Linked DNA regions of Saccharobesus litoralis. The protein of the gene in region 1 interacts with the protein of each later gene in a pairwise test. Links are inferred from orthologs where the notes say so. Each region holds a gene or a part of one and is shown in the gene's direction. Other genes may lie near its edges.

Region 1 (16,478 bases):
TGAGCGTTATCAACTCAATGATATTAACCCAGACTTAATTAATCTTTATTTATTGCTGCAAAGTCAACCGGAAATCTTGATCAAGGAAAGTGCCAAATTATTTGCCGATAACCAGCACAACTCTGAACAACGCTACTATGAATTGCGTGATGAGTTTAATCAATCACAAGATAAGTTAGAGCGTTCTAGCTTATTTATTTACCTTAACCGGCATGGCTATAATGGACTCTGCCGTTATAACCGTACCGGTTTATATAACGTGCCTTTTGGCCGTTATAAGAAACCTTATTTTCCTGAGTGGGAAATGCATGCCTTTGCTGAAAAAGCGCAACAAGCCGTTTTTAGTTGTGTCGATTTTCAGCAAGCAATTAAAGCAGCTCCGGATAATAGTGTTATATACTGCGATCCGCCTTATGCTAGCCTTTCCAACAAGCCAGCACCTTCGTTTACCGGATATGCTGCGAGTGCATTTAATGATGAGCACCAACAAATTTTAGGTGATTTAGCCGCGACCAGTCGCGACGATAGGCAAATTAGTGTGCTAGTGAGTAATCACGATACTAAATTAACTCGTAAAATATATAAGCCAGCAACACGCCGTCGATATTTTCAAGTGGGCCGTTATATTAGCCGCAAAGGTCAAGACAGAAAGCCAGTTAAAGAAGTGTTTGCCTTATATAAGGCTTAACTGCATTTCCTACATTCATGTAGGTCGCCGTGCGCTGTTCCAGACGCTTTACGGCATTTCCTACATCCATGTAGGTCGCCGTGCGCTGTTCCAGACGCTTTACGGCATTTCCTACATCCATGTAGGTCGAAATTTATTTCGACAATAGCAGCAGAGCTGCGATATTGTCTAATATCAGCTATTCAGTAGGCACTTTAAGCAAGCTAGGATCTTCTACAAGTAAGATTTCAACTATTCAAAATTAAATGAAAAAAGTAATAGGTATAAATCCGCTACAAGCCAATGCACCAATATTTAATTGAGTACTAAGCTAACCGCTAGTACTAGAGCGATTATTAGCAAGCCAATACACATAATACCGATGATCAGAATATGAGGCAGAGACCCTTTAGCAAAATCGCTTTGTCTATTTTTATCTGATTGCACACCAAATAATGCCGATAAAACCGCTTTAACAGCACGTAGCCACATAATTGATTGTCCTCGCTGCCATTATTTTGCTTTTGCATAGAATAACCTCAACTCTGGATAATAAATTCGTTTCTGGAGGCTATTTGAACCAATTACTGCGTTAAGTTTACTTGCAATAGGCTAGCTATTGACGCGTAAACTTGCCTTGTTCTTGGCTCAAATTTCTCTCCAGAAATAAAAAAGAACAATTGTTGGGTAACACAACTTGTTTATTAACGGATACTAATGATAAAAAATCAATATCTTCGCAATTCTTAACCAGAGTTGAGGTTAATAAGTTATCTGATGTCTAAAAACGAATTCGAAAATGAGAGTGTATTTTGACTAAAATAAACCCTTAGACTACTACGCGCTCAGGGTGAAGCTAATTAACTCCGAGCCAAAAACAAAGGCTCGCTGAGCTCGTTTTTATTAACTATCTAAGTAGAAAGTGCGCAAGTTTAAATACTAGAGCTATTCCAATGTAGGGCCGAATTTATTTCGGCTAGTGCAAGGTTGGCCGATGTAAAATTAACCCTGTAATTTAGCAAATGGTTATCAATTCAACCGTGAAAAATTTTGGAATTAAGGTACTCGAACTCGGTGAGTAATCTTAGAACAATAGCGTAACAAGCAATAGATACAAAAATGCCTGCATAAAGCAGGCATTTATTATCAATATTAACCTAAGTTAATTATTTGAATTTTTTAGCTAAACCAGAAAGGTCGAAATCCATACCGTATGAAAGGTAAACTAAGAACCCGTCATCACCTGAATTTTTAGTCGCTTTAGAAAGGCCTAAAGTAAAGTTTTGTTTTGAAGCTGAAACACCGATATTGCTCCAACTACCACCAGCATCTTTTTGGTAAGTGCCAACGTGAGCTGCATATTCAACATCTTTAAAGAAGCCTGATGCTGGAATTGAGAAGCTATAGTCAGCTGATAAATAATAATCGTCAGCAAAACCAGCTCCACCTTCAGAGTCAACACCAATAGCAAGACCAACAGTTAATGCTTCCAATTCTTTGAAAGATACTGAACCGTACAGCTCACTAAAGTCTAAGCCATCTTCGTTGCTAAAACCTTCAAGATAAACATACTCAATATAACCAACATCGTATGTTAACGCAGCTGTTTCACCAGCATAACCTACATACCAATCAAATTCGTAGTCAAATTTGTCACCATAATCAACAGTAGACATCCAAACACCAGCGTAGCCGCCAGATTTGTGTGCATAGTCTAATCCGCCTTGGATCGCGAAACCGTCGTCAGATTGTGTTTGACCACGCCATAAGTAGTTAGTAGTTACAGCTGCATTTGCGCTTAGGCCTTCTACTGCCATAGCTTGAGTTGAAGTAAAACCTGCTGATGCAAGAGCAACGATGGCTGCAATTTTTGTTAATTTCATCATTATTCTCCCCATACCTTAGAATATGAAAGTTAATTTTCCGTATTACCGCTTGTTTTTATTTAAGCAATTTACTTAGTACAAGGTGTACTAAGTTGATGAAGCAATTATTACAAAGCTGTTTCTTGCGAATTAACAATTGAATCGCCTATAACATATTGCTAATCAAGGGATAATTCAAGTGATCTACTTCACCAATATAGAGTTTTTACACTTTTTTAGGGCAAATGACTGCCGCTCACCAAAATGGGGCGAAGAAGGAATAAGGGATTGATTTTTGGGTATAAAAAAACGCCCACCTGAGTGAGCGTTATTTAAAATAGAGGTTTGCAGTATAGACTGCAATAAGGCTATTTTATAGTTCGAAGTCTAATGCGTAAGAAACGTAAACTTTTAAGTCGTCATCGATGCCATTGTCATCAGATGCCATTTTAGATGCGCCAAATGTGAAACTATCTTTAGAGATAGAAACACCTAAATCGATTTGTGAATCTTCGCCAACGAAATCACCGTCGTACATACCGGCATGAAAAGCTAATTCAGCACCGTTACCCACTTCAACTGCGTAATCAGCTGATAGGTAAATAGAGTCGCCAAAGTCTGCACCGTCGGCGTCAGCTAACACAGCGAAGCCTAAAGATAAATCACCAAGTGAATAACTTAAATAAATCTCACTGAAATCTGGATTGTTACCGATAGCCGCATCATTCGCGTCTGGGTAAGCAAAGTATACAAAACCTACGTCTAGGTCACCTACACTGTAGCCGAAATACAAGTCTAATTCAGTTTCCATTTCGCCATCAACAGGGTTGCCATTTGAGTCTTCACCCATACCCCAAGTTGCATTTGAGGCCCAAGTACCAGCATAAAAACCAGACTCGTGAGAGTAGTCAATACCACCTGAAATAGCTGCATCACCACCGGTTTGCTCCATACCACGCCATAAGTAGTTTGAAGTGGCCGCGACGTTAGCTGAAAGTTCTGCTACAGCGTGAGTTGATGTAAAACTTGCAGATGCGATTGCAACGATAGCTGCGATTTTAGTTAATTTCATTATTTCTCCCCATAAATAATATGAAATTCAAATAGTTATAAATTGCTTATTAGCATAAGAGCCATAGCAGGCAATGTGCCAATAAGTTATATTAAATCGTGTCTTTTATTTTTTTTGTTTAATTATCATGGGTTTACGATGTTTAACTTGTCATGAGCATTAAAACCAAAGACAATGTTGTTAGTTAATTCAGTTTATCGCGCTGGGCTATTTTGGTGCTTGGTGCTCATTTATGGTGCAAGTGATGACAATGCCTAAAATTCAAATTTCCCCTTCTATTTTGTCTGCCGATCTCGCTCGCTTGGGTGATGATGTAAAAGCGGTGTTAGACGCAGGCGCAGATGTTATTCATTTTGATGTAATGGATAATCACTATGTACCTAATTTAACCTTTGGCCCAGCCATTCTGACCGCATTGCGCGACTATGGCATTACCGCGCCAATTGATGTGCACCTTATGGTTGAGCCGGTTGACGATTTAATTAGTCAATTTGCTGATGCCGGCGCTAATATGATTAGCTTTCATCCCGAGGCGAGCCAACATGTCCACCGTTCATTACAGCTAATTAAGCAGCGCGGTATTCAAGCCGGTTTAGTACTTAACCCAGGTACACCATTATCTGTGTTAGATGAAGTTTTACACGAGCTCGACTTTGTTTTAATTATGTCGGTTAACCCTGGGTTTGGTGGTCAACAATTTATCCCGCATTCACTTGATAAAATTAAACGCCTACAGCAATTAATTAATGAAAAGGAACTTAATTGTTATATTTGTGTCGATGGAGGAGTGAAAACTGACAATATTGCTGAGATCACAGCCGCTGGCGCTAGCTATTTTGTAGCGGGTTCAGCTATTTTTAATGCTGATGATTATCAACAAGCGATCAGCACTATGCGTGATAATGCCGAGCAAGCTTTGTCATCATAAAACTCGCAATAAAAAAATAACCACAATCCTTAAGATTGCGCTAACTGGAATGTCAGCATGAAAAAAATAGTTAACAATGTACTGGCTGCCGCTTTGATGTCGTTGATGGCATCAAGCTATGCCGCGACCGATTTAATTGTACAGTGGAACAGCCAGCTACAAAAAGTTCCGGATAAAAGCTGGTTAGTCGATGGGGTTGCCACAGAAGTTAAATTACTTGCGCCAGCTAATGGTCGAGCGGTTAAATTTTTAAAGCTGACAGTTAGTGACGATGAGCAAGTTGAAAAGGTTATTTTTCAACTACGCAAAACCCCAGCGGTTATCTCAGTCGAAAAAGACCAAGCAGTTAAGGCGCAAGTGGCACCGGACGATACTGACTACAACCAGCAATTTCATCATGATTTAATAAAATCAGAAACCGCTTGGAATACTCGTACCGATTGTTCGAGTTTAAAAATTGCCGTATTAGATTCAGGAATTGATCTTGACCACAGTGATTTGGTCGCAAATTTATGGACTAATCCCAACGAAATTGCTGGTAACGGCATTGACGATGACAACAATGGTTACGTTGATGACATTAATGGCTACGACGTTAATGAAATTGACAATATCCCAGAAGATGGTTATGGCCATGGTACGCATGTAGCTGGCTTAGTTGCGGCCGTCGCTAATAACGATAATGGTGTGGCGGGTGTATGCTGGCAAGCGCAAATCATTCCTGTTCGCGTATTGAATGATGAAGGCAAGAGTCAAGTTTCGCACCTAATTGCTGGTATTAACTATGCAATAGCGGTTGAAGCTGATATTTTGGTTATGTCGTTAACCTATTCTGATATTAGTGATGCGGCATTGAGTGCGCTTAAAACTGCGCAAGATAATCATGACGCCCTTATTGTGGTTGCTGCAGGTAATAGCGGTATAGATATTGATGATGGCTTAACCTTTCCCGCCGGATACAGCAACCAATTAACTAACTTAATTGCCGTCAGTAATGTTGAAAAGCTCGACACTAATACTCAATTAACTCGTTTTTCCGGCAGTAACTACGGACTGAAATTTGTCGATATTGCCGCACCGGGTGTCAACATTTATAGCACATGGCTAGATAATGGTTATAAAACGGACACTGGCACGTCAATGTCTGCTCCCATTGTAGCCGGAGCAGCGGCTTTAGCTTTGAGCGAAAAGCCAGAATTATCCGCTAAACAAGTGCGTGCGGCTTTATTGCACTCGGTTAATAAAGTTGACAATGACAACATCAAATACGTAACTAAATCGGGTGGTAGTTTAGCGCTAGAATTATTGTTCGATAACCTCAACAACATTCCAACCACGTTATTTTATATCGACCCTAGCGATGCGACGAAACTGCTTGGTTTAGGCTTAAGTGGCGCAACTAAAGTTGAATTTACGCCATTTACTGCTAATAACGACCAAGTACAAGAAGTGGCATATGTTGTTGATAGCGACAGCCAAATTACGTTGGGCAGCGCCGCGACTCGGCCTGGTGTTTATACGGTAACCACAAACTCATTTACTTCGAATCACGTTGCGACTTGGGCGCAACAAAAGCCAGCAGCCCCGAGCAATGTGGCGGTTGCATCGGCTGACTCCAGTTACGCTATCAGTTGGGACGACGAGCAAACCGCTGATTATTATATCGTTGAGCGCAGCGATGATGCTGGTGTGAACTTTAATGTGATTGCCGATACTGTCTCCAGTAGCCCGTATTTTGACATTACAGCGCCGCAGCAGGATGATTTGCAGTACCGAGTAACCAGTGCGTTTGATATTGTTCACCCTGTTACTACAGTAGACGATACCGAGCAAAAATTGACCACGCAGCTAAAATCGGATGCCTCGGCTACCGTAACTCCGAGCGGTTTAGCGTTTACCGGTAGTTGGTTAACTGAAAAGTTAGCCTCGTTTCCGGCCAATTATGACTTTATTAACTTAAGGTTAAAAACCTCTGCAGGTGAGGGGGTTAGTTATAAAGTAGCTGGCGGGACTTTACCTAATAATTTGTATTTAAGTGACGACTTTGGCCATATTGCCGGTGATCCCAATGAAGTGGGTAACTTTACCTTTAGTGTCAGTTTTACTAGCAGTGGTGATGCAACAGGCACACGTCAATTTATCTTAAATATTAATGAAGATAACGAAGTTCGCTTAAATGAGCCTAATGGCAATATTCCTATGAACTTTAGTTTAAGCCGTGGGCAAATTACCTCACTACAAAGTAAGTCTAATACTGACTTAGCCACTAAATCTATGCGATTGTCGGCCTATAATTTTGGTGAAGGGTTAGGCAACGTTATTATTAATGCTCAGCCGCGCGCTTATTCCGGTGGCACAATTGGCGAAATTCAAGTTCGTCTTGCCAGCGGCGGTTGGCAAACGTTAGATAGCGCCAGTGTGAATTTAGCTTTAAACAATGGTATGAGCTGGAACGTATTTGATAATTCTACTTTTGACTTAAACGAAAAAGACAATTTGATCGAAGTGGAATATGCCGTGACTTGGCAAACATTACCAACGCAAAACAGCAATGGTGATAGTTCGAATGACAGCGACTCAGATAGTTCAGGCGGCTCACTTGTTTGGTTATTGAGTTTAGTTAGTTTAATTATGCTGAGACGTCGCTTTAACTAAGCTTTATTGTAACTATTCAGTATTTCAAGCAACGAGCTTATAGCCATAGTTACAACATAATAAGGCTATTTTGCGAAACATGGCTTACAAGCCCCTACTTTTGGTGCATGGATGCAGGTACTTAGAAATTGTCGAGAGCAAAACTCTGTAGTTTTGCTCTTTAGGACAGAACGGTTTGCAGGCTCTGCAAGCATAAATGCTCGCCCACAAAAAGTCGCTCTTATTCTTATGCTTTTTCATTTCACTAAACCTTTCACTAAACTTTTATCCGCATTACCCCTTCTTGCCCAGCGCTAGCAATTAAATCACCTTGACGGTTAAATATTTGCCCGCGAACAAAGCCTCTAGCACCTGATGCTGATGGACTTTCTATTACGTAAAGTAACCAATCATCAAAGCGAAAAGGGCGATGAAACCACATGGAATGATCTATGGTGGCCACTTGTAAGCTTCTGTCCATAATGGATCGGCCATGCGGTTGTAGCGCTGTGGTTAAAAAATTAAAGTCAGATGCATAAGCCAGTAAATATTTATGCTGGTGTTGGCAATCGGGCATGGTGCCATTGGCTTTAAGCCAAATGTGGCGCTTAGCTGGCATGGCTTCAGGTTTTAACGGATTGACAAATTCGACGGGTCTCACTTCTATTGGTTTTTCGCGAGTGAATTTATCGCGTAAATGACTGGGTATTTGCTCGGCATGAGCACGAATAAAATCCAGTTCACTTGTTAAGCTTTCTGGCTCGGGTACGTCGGGTTTAGGTGATTGGTGATCAAAGCTTTGTTCATCCATTTGAAAAGACGCAGTTAAATAGAAAATGGTCTTGCCGTGCTGGATCGCTTCGACTCGGCGTGTGGCAAAGCTTTTACCGTCGCGAATATTTTCAACATCATAAACAATCGGGTGTTTAACATCACCAGGTCGTAAAAAGTAAGAATGAAAAGAGTGAACGCCTCTTTGTTCATCAACTGTTTGTTGTGCCGCAGACAAGGCTTGGCCTAATACTTGGCCACCAAATACCGCACCAAAGCCGAGATCTTGGCTTTGCCCACGGAATAATCCATGCTCTATTTTTTCTAAATTAACTAACCCGATAAGCTCATTTAATACAGCTGACATTGCGAACCCTCACTCCCAACTCTCTAAAGCAAAAATAGTCTTCTCGCTCAGGCCTTATGGTTCATTGTCAGCGCTTACTCACCCCAATCACATAATAGAGCATATGCTCATGGGGATTCGAAGCTTGACGGCTTCCCCTAAAACCTGATCGCTTTGACTATATGTAAACTTAAGCTTAGCAAATTACTAACTCATCCTACCAGTAGATTGCGTGCGATCGTGCTGGTTATAAGGTGAAATAATTTAGATTTAGCGACAAGCTAGAGTCTGATGATCAGCAGTGGTATGATTGCGATCATGTATAAAGTTACAGGAGAAGGCCACCATGGCTAGAGGTATTAACAAAGTAATTTTAATAGGTAACCTAGGACAAGATCCTGAGGTTCGCTATTTCCCTAACGGTGGCGCTATTTGTAATGTAACAGTAGCCACAACTGAGTCTTGGAAAGACAGACAATCAGGTGAGCAGCGTGAATCGACAGAGTGGCATCGTGTTGTATTTAATAACCGTTTAGCCGAAATTGCGGGAGAGTATTTACGCAAGGGTTCAAAAGTTTATGTTGAAGGTAGTTTACGTACGCGTAAATGGCAGAACCAGCAAGGCCAAGATCAGTACACAACTGAGATCCGTGCTAATGAAATGCAAATGCTAGATGCGCGCGGTGGTCAAGAAGGCGGATATCAACCTCGTCCACAAGGCCAGCAAGCTGGTTATCAACCACAAGCGGCAGCACCACAAGCACAAGGCGGCTACCAACCACAGCAAAGCTCGCAGCCTCAGCAAGCGGCTCAACCTCAACAGTCGGCTCAGCCTCAATATCAACCGCAGCAAAGTGCAGGTTATCAACCATCAAGTGCACCAGCGCAACCGGCAGCAGCACCATCGACGCCGCCGCCTGCGCCAGTTGAACCTAATATTGACTTTGATGACGATATTCCTTTTTAGGAATACGCCTAGTCATAGTAGATTAGTTAGATAAATAAAAAAGAGCGGCTTGAGCCGCTCTTTTAGTTTTTGTTATTTGTAACTATTCAGCGTGTTTTATATTGAGGGAAATTTCTCAATAGGTATAAAAAATTACCGTCATACCTGAGAAATCAGGTATCCAGTGCCTTTGTTAAAGTAAACGTAGCCCACATTTATTACACAAAGTCACTAGATTACCGCATTCGCAGGTTTCGTCTGGAACTAGAAACCTGCCCCTAAAACCTGATCGCTTTGACTATAAGTAAAGGATCGCTAATGCGGCATCGTCAATTTTATCTGTGTCTAATTCCATAAAACGCTCCTAAATTTGGTACTCGTCAAATAGGGCTTTAAGCTTGGGTTTATTGTCTAGTAATTCTTGATGACTTAAGCCATCTAACTCGTGGGGAAACACTAACCACTGGTCGGATTTATGTAAGTAATAATCCGGTGTTAGCGAAGTTTGGTTGTTACTGGGTTTAAACCAAGGCGTGGCGATACGAATATCATTTGGTGTATTGCGCCGGCATTTACGTTGTAGTTTGCACAGTAAAGCTTGAATGCTTAAACCCGTATCAAACACGTCGTCGACTATCAATAAGCTATCTTCTGCATTGATGTTCTTGATTATGTAATCTAAGCCGTGCACACGAACATGTTTTTCACGCTCACCAATACGACGATAAGACGATGTGCGAACACTAATATGATCGGTTGTGATCCCAGACGTTTGTAGTATTTCTTGCACAGCTATGCCGACAGGCGTTCCACCTCGCCATATGGCCACCATAAAGCTTGGTTTGAAACCACTTTTGATGATTTCTAAGCCTAATTTAAATGAATCGTATAGTAGCTCATCGCTGCTAATGAAATATTTTTCACTCATATTATTGCCAGACAAACAAATAATCTTATTAGCCGATTATAGTTCAAGTTGCTGTTTTACAGGTTCTTTTTCTGCTCGGATTGTTTTGCTGGTTAGGTTACGCATCCACTTTTTACTTTGTACGCGCCCCACAAATAAAAATGCTTTGGCTATTTCTTCTGAATACATGGCTAACGCTACCCAAATTAATGGCAAGTGTAAATGAAACGCTGCGTAGTATGTGAGTGGAATGCTAACAACCCACATGCCGAACATATCGGTAAACATGCAGTACTTATTGTCACCTCCAGCGCGTAATACTCCCATAGCTGCGGTCATGTTAATCACTTTTAGCCAAACGCTAAGGGTGATAACAACAAATACCTGTTGCGCTAAGTGTATTGTGTCGGTTGGCATCGAGGCGAACGGTAAAAAGATAAAGTCTCGGCCGAGTAACATAACAAGACCAAATACAAATGCACCAAACGGCGCACTAATAGCAAAGGTTCGTGCGGTTGACCATGCTTGGTCAAATTGGTTGGCTCCCAAGTTTTGGCCAACCATAATGGAACAAGCCGAAGCAAAGCCAAAAAATAAAGACATATAAATGCCTTCAATAGGCGTCAGCAAGCTCATAACAGCCAGCTCTTGGGTTCCCATTTGACCAAATATCAACTGATAAACAAAAGTACCTAACGACCACAAACCAAAGCTAAACATCATGGGCCAGACCAGTTTTATTAGTTTGCTCCACTCTCCTTGGTTGTTAAGTACAATAAAGTCTTTCGCTTTAGGAAAAAGCACATGCTTCACTTTTGCCAAGCAATACAGCATGAGCACGACATGGAAAATACGCGCAATAGTGGTTGCCCAAGCTGCTCCTGCCACCCCCATCGCTTCGACGCCTAAGCCGCCATTAATAAGCCAATAATTAAGTACAATATTAAGCAACATGGCGATGGAGCTAAATACCATAGGTAATTTGACTTGGTTAAGTGCGCGTAATGCATTTTCAAAGACAAATACAATAGCGACAAAGTACAGGCTAGGTAGGGTGATCCATAAATATTCTGTGCCCAAAACAATTAAGGTCTCATCACTGCTACCGAGTCGCAGTACGTCATCAGCCCAAAAATAACCAGCTAAGATAATGGGAGATAAGGCGACAACAGCAACTGAAATACCCATTAGAATGGATTGGCGGATTTTACGCTTTTGTCCTGCACCGAAATATTGGGCGCTAAGAATGCCGACACCCCAAGCCAAACCTAGCACGATAACCATGACAACAAATATCACTCGGTTGCCTAAGCCAACGGCGCCAATGGCGGCATCGCCTAAATGACCTACCATCATGACATCTATCATGGCGAGTAAGGTAACAAGCATATTTTGCAAAGAAATGGGCCAAGCGAGTTTAAGGCTATCGCGAATGGCTGAAAAATTGATATATCGCATGGCTAGGTGCGGCTAATTTACGGTCAAGTATTGTAGCTGTGATACGGACAACAATGCAGCTTAATCTCGACCAATTAACAGAAAAACAGTGTTTGTCAGTAGAAACAATGTAACAAGCTATTCTGAACCTAGCTTATTAAGAATAGCCAACCATTCTAGCTCCGCCACAGGCATAATAGATAGGCGACAGCCTCGTTTTACTAAAGCGAGTTGTTCGAGCTCTGGCATAGCTTTTAGCGTTTTTAGTGAAATTGGCTGGGTAAACTTTTCAACAAATTTAACATCAACCATCCACCAGCGTGGGTTTTGTGGATCAGACTTATCATCAAAATATTTTGATTCAGGATCAAATGCCGTGTGATCCGGATAGGCTTGGCTAGCGACTTCAGCTAAGCCGACTATAGCTGGGACTTTGCAAGCCGAGTGATAAAAGAAGATGCGATCACCCATCTGCATTTGATCGCGCATCATATTGCGCGCTTGATAATTTCTCACCCCATCCCAATGCTCGGTTTGTTCTGGTTTAGCGGCCAGATCATCTATGCTAAAGGCATCGGGCTCTGATTTCATTAACCAATATTGTCGACTCATGAGGCTTTACTCTTATAAATTGGCGGCATAAGCCGATGGTTTTTGCTTGGCTAATGGCATTTGAGACATGCGTTGTATTTTTACTTGGCTCTGTAGTTTGGGCAGCTCGTTAAATAAGACTTTCATGGTTTGCGGGTAAGGGTGACCAATAGCAACCGCATAGCCATGCTTTTTTGCACGTTGTACCAAATATTTTAACTGACGACTAACAAAGGCTTCCGTTCTGATTGAATCTAAAAAAACGTGGCGTCGATAATGTTTAACACCTTGTTCTTTGGCGACGGTTTCGGCCACTGTATATTTAGTGGTGCGACTATCTACAAAGTACAGGTCTTGCTTCTTTAAACTTTGCATTAAAGCCAGCATAGGCTCGCGCATTTGGGTTAATTTACTGCCCATGTGATTATTAACGCCAACCGCATTAGGTAACTCGTTTAAGCTCGATAGCAACTGTTGCTGGATGGCATTAGCTGACATATCACTGACAATGGCTCCTGGCCCAAGCCGTTTACCTGACAACGCTTCCATAGGTAAATGCAACATGACTTCACGATTGGCTAGGCCGGCTTGTTTCGCAATACTTTTACCGTGTGGCGTATGAGCTAATACTGAAATGGTAACTTCATTAGGTAGTTGTAAAACTTGTTGATCATGCTGACTATTACCCACATCGTCGATAATAATCGCTATGGTTGCTGCATGGCTAAATAAACAGGCAAAAGATAAAAGCAAGGTGATGCAAAATTTAGTCATGGGTCGGTAGTTTAGTAGATCATTGCGGTCAAGTTATTCAAGGGGCGTATTGTTACGTTTCGTCACCTAGCTTGCAATTCGATTTTTTAATGATGCAGGCCAAAAAGCTCTATTAACAGCGCAAAAGCCTTGCATTAAGTCATGCTTAAAAGGTCAGTAAAATTGCTGTTTTTAAATGTTAGGCATTGGTTTTGAAAACTAATGCCTCATACGTAATGGGGTGTAGGCGAGTTTTGCTAAAAATTACGTTTATTGTACTTAAGCATCACTTAGCTGAACCCCCCAATTTATTGGAACATTTTATGGTGAGTGAACCTTATCTTCCTTCTTGTTTTTCAGCCGGTTTCTGGTTAAGAAAGGAACAAGTTATTTGCACCAAGATTTAGGGTTAACCGGCTTACCTTGATGACGTAATTCAAAATATAAATTAGGGTAGGACTGGCCGCCTGATTGGCCAACTAACGCAATGGTTTCACCTGCTTCAACGGCATCGCCGACATCTTTTAATAGCGATTGATTGTGACCGTATAAACTCATGTAGCCTTCGCCATGATCAACCACTAGTACCAAACCAAACCCTTTCATCCAATCGGAGAAAATCACTTGGCCAGCATGAATATTTTTAACCGGTGCACCGAGCTTGCTATCAATTACCGTACCGCGCCAGCGGATTGGCCCGCGTTTACGCTTACCAAATAAGTTTTGTACTTTACCTGTTGCCGGCCAAGGTAAGTTACCTTGATAGGCTTTTAAGCCAGCTAAATTATCAAAAATAGGTAATTTAGCCACGGCGCTGGCTAAGGTTTCAATTAATTGGTTAAGTGAGGTTTCGCTATGCTTTAAACGATTTAGCTTGTCTTGTTCTGTTTTAAGTTGTTTGGCTAATTGCTTGAAGCTGGCTTTTTGTTGTTTGCGCAAGCTTTGTAACTCAGCTGCTTTTGCTCGCTGTTCATTACTAAGGCTAGCTAACGCATTTTGCTGCTCTAATAGCGCTTGCTTGTTGCTTTCTAGTGCCGTAATGGTTTGCTTTAATTCATCAACCGATTCGACTCGGGCTTTATTTAAATATTGGTAATAAGCCAAAGCCCGTTCTAATTTAGCGGGGGACTCTTGATTCAGCAGCATCATTAAGTAGTCGTGCTTGCCGGTTTGATAGGCGCTTTTAATTTGTTCGGCTAGAATATCCAGCTGTTGTTTTTTGTCGTTTTCTAATTTTGCTTGGCGTTTGCGTAATTCGCCTAACTTAACTCGCCCATCTCTTAATTGTTTATCTAATTTTTTTAAGCGCTTGGTAGTATCACCAATGGTGCGATCCGTATCTTCTATTGCCAGTTCAATTAGGCTGAGCTCAGTTTTATTGCGATCAATTTGTTGGCTTTGCTGGCTAATTTGCTTTTGAATGGCCAGCAGCTTTTGTTGTGCTTCTTTTTGCTCTTCAGTTTTGACTGTTGAATTAGCCCATGACACACAGCTGAATACCAATACAAAACAGCCAGTGATAACACTGGCTGTTTGCTTTGTCGTTAAACCGAACAAGGTGCTTAACCTAACTTACGCTAGCTGCATTATGGTTGAGCCAGTCATTTCTTCTGGCTGCTCCATGCCCATTAGGTGCAACATTGTAGGGGCAACATCACTTAATTTACCCGCTTTAGTCGCTACCGTAGCTTGGCGACCATAGTAAATGAATGGCACCGGCTCTGATGTGTGAGCTGTATGCGGTTGACCTGTAACTGGGTCAAGCATTAAGTCTGCATTACCATGGTCAGCCGTAATTAAACATTCACCGCCAACTTCATCTAATGCTTCAATTACTCGACCAATTGCTACGTCGACGGCTTCACAAGCTTTAACTGCCGCATCAAATACCCCAGTATGGCCTACCATGTCACCATTCGGATAGTTACAGATAATGGCATCGTATTTTTGACTACGGATTGCGTCGCATAACTTATCAGTTAATAACACAGAGTTCATTTCTGGTTGTAAGTCGTAAGTGGCTACTTGCGGCGAAGGGATCAGTTCGCGCTCTTCACCTTGGTATAAATCTTCACGACCACCGCTAAAGAAGAAAGTCACGTGCGCGTATTTTTCTGTTTCAGAAATACGTAGCTGGGTTTTACCGTGTTTCTCTAACCATTCAGGTAAAGTATTCACTAAGTCTTCTGGCGGGTAAGCCACTGACGCTTTAATGTCTGCTGCGTATTGCGTTAGCATTACAAAGTCAGATAAAGCCGGTGTTTTAGCTCGTTCAAAACCATCAAAATCAGCATCTACGAAGGCGCGTGTAATTTCACGAGCACGATCAGCACGGAAGTTCATAAAGATAACGGCATCACCATCGTTAACCGTTGCTGCATTACCTTCAGCATCAGTAATGACAGTTGCAGGTGTGAATTCGTCGTTCTTATCTGCTTCGTATACCGCTTGTAAACCTTCAAGCGCTGAAGCCGCTTTAAGCTCACATTTGCCTTCAGTGATTAATTCGTAAGCCGCTTGCACACGATCCCAACGGTTATCACGATCCATTGCATAGTAACGACCAATTAAGCTAGCTAAACGGCCATTACCCGTTTTTTCGAAAACAGCATTAATCGCTTTAATTGGATTTTCAGCGCTACGCGGTGGCGTATCACGACCATCTAAAAACGCGTGCACGTAAACTTCTTTAGCACCACGTTTAGTCGCTAACTCAATAGCCGCATGAATATGGCTGTCGTGGCTGTGAATACCACCTGGCGATAATAAGCCCATTAGGTGTACCGCTTTACCTGCAGTAACGGCTTTATCGATAGCCGCTAATAATGCTGGGTTTTCGTAAAAATCGCCGTCGCTAATCGCTTTGGTGATTTTAGTAAAATCTTGATAAACAATGCGGCCCGCACCTAAGTTTACGTGACCTACTTCACTGTTACCCATTTGACCATCAGGTAAACCAACATCCAAGCCCGAGCCTGAAATTAAGGTGCTTGGCGATTCTTGCCATAGCTTATCTAAAACCGGCGTATTTGCCGCTAAAATTGCATTAGACTCGGTGCTTTCACGGTAGCCCCAGCCATCCATAATAATTAAAACTAGTGGTTTCTTCGCAGCCATTTTTAATATTCCTCTAAAAGCGAACGCCGTTAGTGTGTCCGTTAGCCTGTTATGGTTTTGATGTCCTAGTGGCTTTTCACTATGGCTCGGCTAAACGGGTTTAAGACAAAACTAAAGCAATTCTACCCTAAATGAGTGAAAACACCTCATAAGCAAGTTTTATTACTTAGATTAACAGGGATTTATAATGGGATTGTGACGCATTGATAATATTCATACCCACCTCGTACGGCGCATAAAACGTAGGGCGGCAAGAGCGCAGCGATACCCGCCATTCATTCTACATCCAATATACCCGCTTATTTGAAGCCTGCCATACCGATGGTGGGCTTCTTTGTTTTTTGAGACATGCCACAAAGGTATCGTTTGTTTGCTTGGTTGACTTACAAAACTCAGGAGTGTCGCGATTCGCGAAACTCATGGCGACCTACGATATGCCTATGT
Region 2 (9,041 bases), 1.5 Mb from region 1 along the record:
CACATATTACCAACGACATAAAACGTCGTGTTGTTGAATGTGGTGAAGGCCATGACATTGCAATCGTTGAAATTGGCGGCACGGTTGGTGATATTGAGTCACAACCCTTCTTAGAATCAATTCGTCAGTTAGGTACAGAATTAGGGCGTGAGCATGCTATGTTTATGCACCTAACCTTAGTTCCTTATTTAGCGGCAGCAGGTGAAGTTAAAACTAAGCCGACTCAGCACTCTGTTAAAGATTTACGATCTATCGGTATTCAGCCAGATATTTTGGTTTGTCGTTCTGATCGGACAATTCCGGCTAATGAGCGTTCAAAAATTGCATTGTTTACCAATGTAGAAGAAAAAGCCGTTATCTCAATGCCAGATGTCAATAGCATCTATCGCATTCCAGCCTTGTTAAAATCACAAGGATTAGATGCACTTATCTGTCGTCGCTTCCATATTGAATGCCAAGAAGCTAATTTGTCTGATTGGGAACAAGTGCTGTATGAAGATTCAAATCCGACAGGTGAAGTGACTATAGGTATGGTGGGTAAATACGTAGAGTTACCAGATGCTTATAAATCGGTTAATGAAGCATTAAAACACGCTGGCCTTAAAAATCGTGTAACAGTCAACATTCAATATATTGATTCTCAAGACTTAGAAGCTAAGGGTGTCGATAAATTAGCTGATGTAGATGCGATTTTGGTACCTGGCGGTTTTGGTGAACGAGGCACAGCAGGTAAAATGCTAGCTGCACAATATGCTCGTGAAAATAACGTTCCTTATTTAGGTATATGCTTAGGCATGCAAATGGCGTTAATCGAATTTGCGCGTAATGTGGCTAAATTAGAAAATGCTAACAGCACGGAATTTGATGCAGAGACTCAACACCCTGTCGTTGGTTTAATTACCGAATGGCAAAATAACGAGGGTGAAATGGAAGAGCGTTCAGAGCAATCTGACTTGGGTGGCACTATGCGTTTAGGTTCGCAATTGTGTCATTTAGAAGCGGGTTCCAAAGCCGCTCAAGCTTATGGTTCAGAACAGATCCATGAGCGTCATCGTCACCGCTATGAAGTTAATAATAACTATCGTCAACAACTTGAGGAAGCTGGCTTAGTTTTCTCTGGTTTGTCGGCAGATAAGAAACTGGTTGAAGTTATTGAGTTGCCTAATCATCCATGGTTTATTGCAGCTCAATTTCATCCAGAGTTCACGTCAACGCCGCGTGATGGCCATCCTTTATTCCAAGGGTTTGTCGCCGCAGCGTATGCAGCACAGAAACAATAAAAACACACGCGCGCTAGAAAGCGCGCTTTTCGTTATACATATCGAGGAAGGACTATGTCATCTATCGTAAACATCATTGGTCGTGAAATTATTGATTCACGCGGAAACCCAACTGTAGAAGCAGACGTATATTTAGAAAGCGGTGCTATGGGTCGTGCAGCAGCTCCTTCTGGTGCTTCTACTGGTTCACGTGAAGCACTTGAATTACGCGACGGTGATAAAAGCCGCTTTTTAGGTAAAGGCGTAATTAAAGCTGTTGAAAATGTAAATGGTGTTATTAAAGAAGCACTAGTTGGTAAAGACGCACTTGACCAAAAAGCTGTAGACCAAGTGATGTTAGACCTAGACGGTACTGACTTTAAGAGCAACTTGGGCGCAAATGCTATTTTAGCTGTTTCTTTAGCCACAGCTAAAGCGGCTGCAGCTGAAAAAGGCGTAGCTTTATACGAGCACATTGCTGACTTAAACGGTACTTCAGGTCAGTACAGCCTTCCATTACCAATGATGAACATCATCAACGGTGGTGAGCACGCTGACAACAATGTTGATATTCAAGAATTCATGATCCAACCTGTTGGTGCTAAAACTTTCAAACAAGCTATCCAAATGGGTGCTGAAGTTTTCCATAACTTAAAGAAAGTTTTAAACGCTCGTGGTTACAACACTGCTGTTGGTGACGAAGGTGGTTTTGCACCAGACCTTAAGTCTAACGCTGAAGCGTTAGAAGTTATCGCAGAAGCGATTAAAGCAGCTGGATACGAAATCGATAAAGATATTACTTTAGCATTAGACTGTGCTGCGTCTGAGTTCTACGAAAAAGACAATGGTATCTACAACTTGAAAGGTGAAGGCAAAACGTTCACTTCTAACGAGTTCTCTGATTTCTTATCTACTTTATGTGACGAATACCCAATCGTTTCAATCGAAGATGGTTTAGATGAGTCTGATTGGGATGGTTTCGCATACCAAACTAAGATCCTTGGCGACAAGATCCAAATCGTTGGAGACGACTTATTCGTAACTAACACTAAGATCTTAAAAGAAGGTATCGAGAAAGGTATCGCTAACTCAATCTTAATCAAGTTTAACCAAATTGGTTCTTTAACTGAAACGTTAGAAGCTATCCAAATGGCTAAAGACGCTGGTTACACTGCTGTTATCTCTCACCGTTCAGGTGAAACTGAAGATGCAACTATTGCTGATTTAGCAGTAGGTACTGCAGCTGGTCAAATCAAGACAGGTTCAATGAGCCGTTCTGATCGTGTTGCTAAGTACAATCAGTTATTACGTATTGAAGAAGCGCTAGGCGACAAAGCTGTATATGCCGGTCGTTCAGCCGTTAAAGGTCAATAATATCTGATCTTTTGTCATGCTGGCCTTTTCAATAGGCCAGCATATTCGTTACACTTCACTAATCTTCTGTTAAATCAATTCTGACTTTGAATAAATCGGCCGCTCAACAACGAGATTTTGCCCAAGATAGCGAAAGGCTGCTTACTTATTCTCAACTGTGTAACGTTTTTTATGAACGTGAATTAAAAATGTTGATGGATAGCGATATGCCTCCCGCGCTGTTACAAAAGCGTTTATCTAGTTTATCGTTTTACGTTAAACGTGCTGCTGAATCGATTATTAGTTTAAGTTCGCCCATCAGTTTAGATAGTCAAAATGGTGCTTGGTCGGCCAGCCAAAAACGTAAAATACCCACAGAAAAAGTTGATCCTGAAGCTAACTTTAAATGGTTTAGTCGATATTCAGATATTGGCTTAATTGTTCCTATTCAAATTACTCAACAAGGTTTAACGCATATTAAGTTAGATTGTATTGATGAAATAGATACCGTAAATCAATGCTTTCATGTTAATGAGTTAGGTTGGTTTAATTTTTACGGCCAGACTTTACAAGATGATCTAATCAAACACAAAACAGCGTTTAAATCTGCAAAAGATATTATGATTGCAGCGTGTTGTGGCCACCAATGGATAGGGAGCGATAGAACTTATCATAGAACGTTATCGTTACGTGAATTGTTATTAACATCAGTTATTAATTGGCAACAGTTAAATAAGCCTTTACCTATAACTAAAACTAGCTAATTGCGTCTGGCTATTCATGATCCTGCAAGGTAATATTAGCTTAACTTTAATATTATCAGTTCACCATGTCTCTTTTTAGGTTAGTGCTAATAGTGTTGCTTTGTATGCTGCAATATCGTTTGTGGTTTGGAGGTAACTCAATCTCTGAATATAGTCGCCTGCAACAAAAAGTAGAAACCATCAAATTAGAGAATGACAAACTTTCTCAGCGTAACAAACTTATGGTCGCTGACATCAAAGATTTAAAAATGGGTGTCGAGGCTATTGAAGAACGAGCGAGAAATGAACTTGGCTTAATCCGTCAAGGTGAGTTGTTTTATCGGGTGATCCCTAAGTAATTTAACTAATAATGCTCCAACCCATGCCACATATTGTCGCTATTATTCCTGCCGCAGGTGTTGGTAGTCGAATGAAAGCTGATATCCCTAAACAGTATTTGACTATTGGCAATCAAACCATATTAGAGCATACCTTATCAGTGCTTGATAAGGTTCAATACATTAACGAAATTGTTCTTGTTGTCGCAAGTCATGATAGCTATTTAGATGATATAAAAGAAAATTTTTGTCGATTGACTAAACCAATTAAAACTGTAGTCGGTGGTCAGGAAAGAGTGGATTCTGTTTTAGCTGGTTTAAATGCATTACCTAAAGACGCTTGGGCTTTAGTCCACGATGCCGCTCGACCTTGTGTACTAGTGAAGGATATTGAACAACTTATCGAAACTTGTCTATCTCAAAATATGGGTGGCATTTTAGCTTCAAGAGTTAAAGATACGATGAAGCGCAGTATAAAAGGCAGTAATCAAATCACTGAGACGGTATCAAGGGACAATTTATGGCATGCGTTAACGCCTCAGTTATTCCCAACTCATCAATTAGTTGCATCTATTGAACTCAGTCAAAAACACAATGCTACTGTTACCGATGAAGCATCAGCCATCGAGTTTGCTGGTGGACAAGTTCTTATGTGCGAGAGTAGTGCAACTAACTTGAAAATTACCACTCCAGATGACTTGCAATTGGCAACGTTAATACTTAATGCTAAGCAAATGTAACGCATCTTCTGTTATGCGGTTTAATGAATTAACAGGTTTTAAAAAATGACAATTCGAATTGGACATGGTTTTGATGTTCATAAATTTGGTGGCAATGGCCCTTTAACAATATGTGGTGTCAAAATTGATTACCCACAAGGGTTTATTGCCCATTCTGATGGTGATGTCGCCATTCACGCTTTGTGTGATGCTATTCTAGGTGCCCTCGCTTTGGGGGATATAGGCAACCACTTTCCTGATACTGACGATGATTATGCGAATATAGATTCGCGAATATTGCTGAGACATGTGTGGTCTCTTGCACGAGACAAAGGTTACAAGCTAGGTAATTGTGATATCACTATTATTGCTCAAGCACCGAAAATAGCTCCACATTTAAAGGCTATGCGAACTCTATTAGCTGATGATTTAGAAGCAGAATTGAGCCAAGTTAATGTCAAAGCAACAACAACAGAAAAACTAGGATTTACAGGTCGTAAAGAAGGTGTAGCGGTTGAGTCAGTTGTTTTGTTGGAGACAATGTAAGTATGTTTGAACAGCAGTATCCATTTTTACACGGTAAGCCTGAATTAAACGGAACTATACGGAGTCGCAATAGCGACTTTTACGTTGAGGAATATTTGGGTTTTCAACCCAGCGGGCAAGGTGAGCACCTTTGGTTGTTAGTTGAAAAAGAAAATGAAAATACCCAGTATGTTGCTAATCAACTCGCTAAATTATTAGGCGTACAACCTAAACTTGCTAGCTATTCTGGTAAAAAAGATAAATACGCTGTGACAAGACAATGGTTTTCTTTTCCCTTTCCGATTAAAAAAAGTTTGCCGCCAGCGATAGAAGGTCCAAATTTTAAAGCGCTAATTATCACAAGGCATGATAAGAAATTAAAAACCGGTACACATAAAGCGAATCGTTTTGAAATTAATGTACAGTGTGAAGCCTTAGATGAAGAAAGTGAATTGCATCTTCAGCACCGAGTAAACGCCATTACACAGCAAGGTGTCCCTAACTATTTTGGTGAACAGCGCTTTGGCCATCGCTTTGGAAACATTGAAAAAGCATTAGCAATGTTTGCCAATCAAATAAAGGTTAAAGATCGTAATAAACGCGGTATGTACTTATCCGCTGCGCGATCCTTCCTTTTTAATCATATTATTGCTCAACGTATTAACCAAGATATGTTTAAACCACTTTGTGGCGATGTATTTATGTTAAATGGTAGCCACTCAGTTTTTTGCGCAGACAATATAGATGATGATCTAATAACAAGGCATCAAGCGCATGATATACAAATAACAGGGCCTATGTGGGGTGAAGGAGAGCTAAAAACTCAAGGCATACCGTTAGAATTAGAAAAACAGTTACTGAAAGATGAAGTAATGTCTGATTTAATTAAAGGGCTTGAAAACGCGCGATTAAAACAAGAGCGTAGGTCTTTGAATTTATTTATTCCTAACCTGAGTTTCTCACGTTATGATCACGGCTTTACATTAAAATTTGAGTTACCGACAGGCTGCTTTGCTACTTCGGTATTGAGAGAAATCGTCAACTATACGGATGCTTCTAAAAATGCGGATTTTACTCAGCAATGATGACGGTGTTCATGCATTAGGACTATCTCAGCTTTATCAGCACCTAAAAAATTTAGGTGAAGTGTCTGTTATCGCGCCTGATAGAAATTGCAGTGGAGCGAGTAACAGTTTAACGCTAGTTAATCCACTTCGTGTGCAACAACTGGATAACGGCTTTTATTCTGTCAATGGTACGCCAACGGATTGTGTTCATATTGGTATTAACCAATTAATAAAACCGGAACCTGATTTAGTCATATCAGGTATTAATCATGGCCCTAATTTGGGTGACGATGTTATTTATTCAGGAACTGTCGCGGCTGCATTAGAAGGCCGCCATATGGGGCATTCAGCTATCGCGGTTTCTTTAGCGGGTGATCAACATTTTGATAGCGCAGCTCGAGTGGTCAAAAATATAGTAGAGCATTTAGAACAACTAAACTTAACTGAACAACAAATTTTAAATGTTAATGTGCCAGACTTGCCTTATGAAGCAATTAAGGGGTACCGAATTACTCGGTGTGGCTCGCGCCATCGGGCACAAAGTATGTCAAAAACTCAGGATCCTTACGGTAGAACTATTTATTGGTATGGGCCACAAGGGGCTGAGTTAAAAGAAGGACAAGATACGGATTTTGAAGCAGTGCGTAATGGTTTTGTATCAATAACACCTTTAACCGTGGACATGACAGCACATCAAAGCATTAATAATCTAAAATCTTGGCTAACAAATCTAAATTAGAACGGTATCAATGAGTACACGCAATGGTCAGCAGCTGAGTATATTGCTGCAACAAGAAGGCATCAAAAACCCCAGTGTTTTACAAGCGGTCGCTTCAACGCCTAGGCAGTTTTTTGTAGAGGCTGCATTAGGCCATAAAGCCTATGAAAATACCGCATTACCCATAGGTAAAGGGCAAACAATTTCACAGCCAGTTATTGTGGCAAGAATGACAGAGTTGTTACTTGAAAAGGTAGATGCGTCATCTGTACTAGAAATAGGTACAGGATCCGGTTATCAAACGGCTATATTGGCGCAGTTGTTTGACCACGTATATTCAGTTGAACGTATTAAGTCATTACAGTTTCAAGCACGCCGTAAATTGCAACAATTAGACTTGCACAATGTATCAATGAAACATGGTGATGGTTGGAAAGGCTGGAATTCTAAAGCACCATTTTCCGCTATTATTGTAACCGCTGCCGCTGCATCCGTTCCGCAAAAATTGTTAGATCAACTTGTTGATGGTGGAATATTAGTTATCCCCGTTGGTGTAGAGTCTCAAGTGCTAAAGCTCATTCGTCGCCAAGGTGATGAATTTATTTCTGAAGATATTGCCGCCGTTAAATTTGTTCCTTTGGTACCTGGTGATGTCGAATAACAAACGGAATACTAAAGTGGAACCAAGAACAACAAAAGATTATCTACTTTTAACCGCTAAAGGTATGGCCATGGGGGCTGCCGATGTGGTGCCAGGTGTGTCTGGCGGTACAATTGCCTTTATAAGCGGTATCTATGACGAGTTACTTAAGTCGTTAAAACAACTTGGCCCTAACGCGTTAACCATCTTATTTAAACAAGGCTTTGCTGAATTTTGGCGTCATATTAATGGTGGTTTTTTGCTTGCCGTGTTTGCTGGTATTTTAATTAGTGTTAAAACGTTTGCTTCATTAATTAGTTTTGCATTAGATAACCATCCTATTTTAATTTGGTCTTTTTTCTCTGGTTTAATCGCAGCTTCTGTTTATTTGTTGGCAAAACAACAAACGAATTGGCGTCCTGTTAATTATATAAGCTTGTTAATTGGTATTGGTATCGTATATATCATTTCAATATCAACACCAAGCCAATTGCCTAGTGATTGGTGGTTTTTATTTTTAGGCGGTTTTATCGCTATTTGCGCCATGATTTTACCTGGTGTGTCGGGAAGCTTCATTTTATTGTTATTAGGTTTGTATTCGGTTGCATTAAATGCAGTTAAAAATATGGATTTAATTGCACTTGCTGCATTTGGTTTTGGTTGTATTGCAGGGTTAATGGTGTTTTCTCGATTCTTATCTTGGCTGCTTGATCGATATTATCAAACCACAATTGCATTATTAATTGGATTTTTAATTGGATCGTTAAATGTGACTTGGCCTTGGAAACAAGTGGTTTCTACTTATGTAAATCGTCATGGTGAAACCGTACCGTTAATTCGAGAAAATGTTCTTCCAAGTACGTTTTCAAATGTTTATTCGACCGATAGTCAGTTAATTTTTGCATTATTAGCAAGCTTATTTGGTATTTTACTTGTCATTAGCATTGAATTGATAGCTAGTAAATTAAAAAGGTAGAGATGCTAAATTCAGGGACAGTTTATTATAGATCATTACTAGCAATATCCATTGGGATATTGCTGTCTGCTTGTTCCTCAAACCCTCATATTCCGGCGCCTGTAGAGTCAGTATACCGCGGCAAAACGATACATAACTTTAAACCGAACACGCTTAAACAAAATACCTATACTGTCGAAAAAGGAGAGACATTATATTCAATTGCTTTTAGAGCCGGTAAAGACTTTCGCGAACTGGCAAAAGTTAACAAAATATTACCACCCTACACAGTGTACCCAGGCCAATTGATTAAACTGTCCAGCAGTCAAAAAACAACCACTGTGGTAACAAAAAAACCTTTCAAAACAAAAACTTCTAAAAAAACAAAAACAATTCCTAAAAAGTCTAATATCAAACCTACAAAAAAAGTTGCCAACAAGAAGTCAGAGGAGTATGTTGGAAATGTCGCTTCCGTTAACAAAGAGTTAACAAGTGATCTTGGATATAAGAAGACAATAAAATGGCAATGGCCAACCAAAGGAAAAATCTTAAAAAAATTCTCTAAAAAAGAATTAGGTAACAAAGGTTTAGATATTGGTGGAAAAAATGGAAGTCCAATTTTTGCAGCAGCAGATGGTAAAGTTGTATATGCAGGCAACGCCCTACGAGGGTACGGAAATCTAATTATCGTTAAACATAGTGAAGATTTCCTTAGTGCTTATGC

Evidence for each region.
Region 2: the proteins of rpe (region 1) and eno interact in binary tests that used the Escherichia coli proteins (3 or more experiments, as listed by UniProt). The link is inferred for Saccharobesus litoralis from one-to-one orthologs.

The regions. Positions count from the first base shown.
Region 1 is NZ_CP026604.1:2,475,931-2,492,408, forward strand. Bases 2,755-5,693 are described here. They hold rpe (ribulose-phosphate 3-epimerase), read left to right. Parts: upstream 2,755-3,854; coding sequence 3,855-4,532; downstream 4,533-5,693. Other genes in these bases: C2869_RS08680 (TorF family putative porin), read right to left, coding at 2,906-3,607; C2869_RS08690 (S8 family serine peptidase), read left to right, coding at 4,590-5,693. Also shown: C2869_RS08665 (Dam family site-specific DNA-(adenine-N6)-methyltransferase), read left to right, coding at 1-688; C2869_RS08670 (DUF2970 domain-containing protein), read right to left, coding at 983-1,159; C2869_RS08675 (TorF family putative porin), read right to left, coding at 1,834-2,553; more of C2869_RS08690, read left to right, coding at 5,694-7,187; tesB (acyl-CoA thioesterase II), read right to left, coding at 7,444-8,304; ssb (single-stranded DNA-binding protein), read left to right, coding at 8,630-9,250; C2869_RS08705 (phosphoribosyltransferase), read right to left, coding at 9,594-10,157; C2869_RS08710 (MATE family efflux transporter), read right to left, coding at 10,194-11,594; C2869_RS08715 (EVE domain-containing protein), read right to left, coding at 11,712-12,185; C2869_RS08720 (divergent polysaccharide deacetylase family protein), read right to left, coding at 12,198-12,938; C2869_RS08725 (murein hydrolase activator EnvC family protein), read right to left, coding at 13,305-14,474; gpmM (2,3-bisphosphoglycerate-independent phosphoglycerate mutase), read right to left, coding at 14,490-16,034. UniProt on the Escherichia coli protein: Catalyzes the reversible epimerization of D-ribulose 5-phosphate to D-xylulose 5-phosphate.
Region 2 is NZ_CP026604.1:4,013,520-4,022,560, forward strand. Bases 499-3,483 are described here. They hold eno (phosphopyruvate hydratase), read left to right. Parts: upstream 499-1,334; coding sequence 1,335-2,633; downstream 2,634-3,483. Other genes in these bases: C2869_RS14550 (CTP synthase), read left to right, coding at 499-1,280; C2869_RS14560 (hypothetical protein), read left to right, coding at 2,840-3,376; ftsB (cell division protein FtsB), read left to right, coding at 3,442-3,483. Also shown: more of C2869_RS14550, read left to right, coding at 1-498; more of ftsB, read left to right, coding at 3,484-3,714; ispD (2-C-methyl-D-erythritol 4-phosphate cytidylyltransferase), read left to right, coding at 3,726-4,433; ispF (2-C-methyl-D-erythritol 2,4-cyclodiphosphate synthase), read left to right, coding at 4,485-4,958; tRNA pseudouridine(13) synthase TruD, read left to right, coding at 4,961-6,022; 5'/3'-nucleotidase SurE, read left to right, coding at 6,000-6,743; C2869_RS14590 (protein-L-isoaspartate(D-aspartate) O-methyltransferase), read left to right, coding at 6,754-7,383; C2869_RS14595 (DUF368 domain-containing protein), read left to right, coding at 7,400-8,338; C2869_RS14600 (peptidoglycan DD-metalloendopeptidase family protein), read left to right, coding at 8,341-9,041. UniProt on the Escherichia coli protein: Catalyzes the reversible conversion of 2-phosphoglycerate (2-PG) into phosphoenolpyruvate (PEP). It is essential for the degradation of carbohydrates via glycolysis.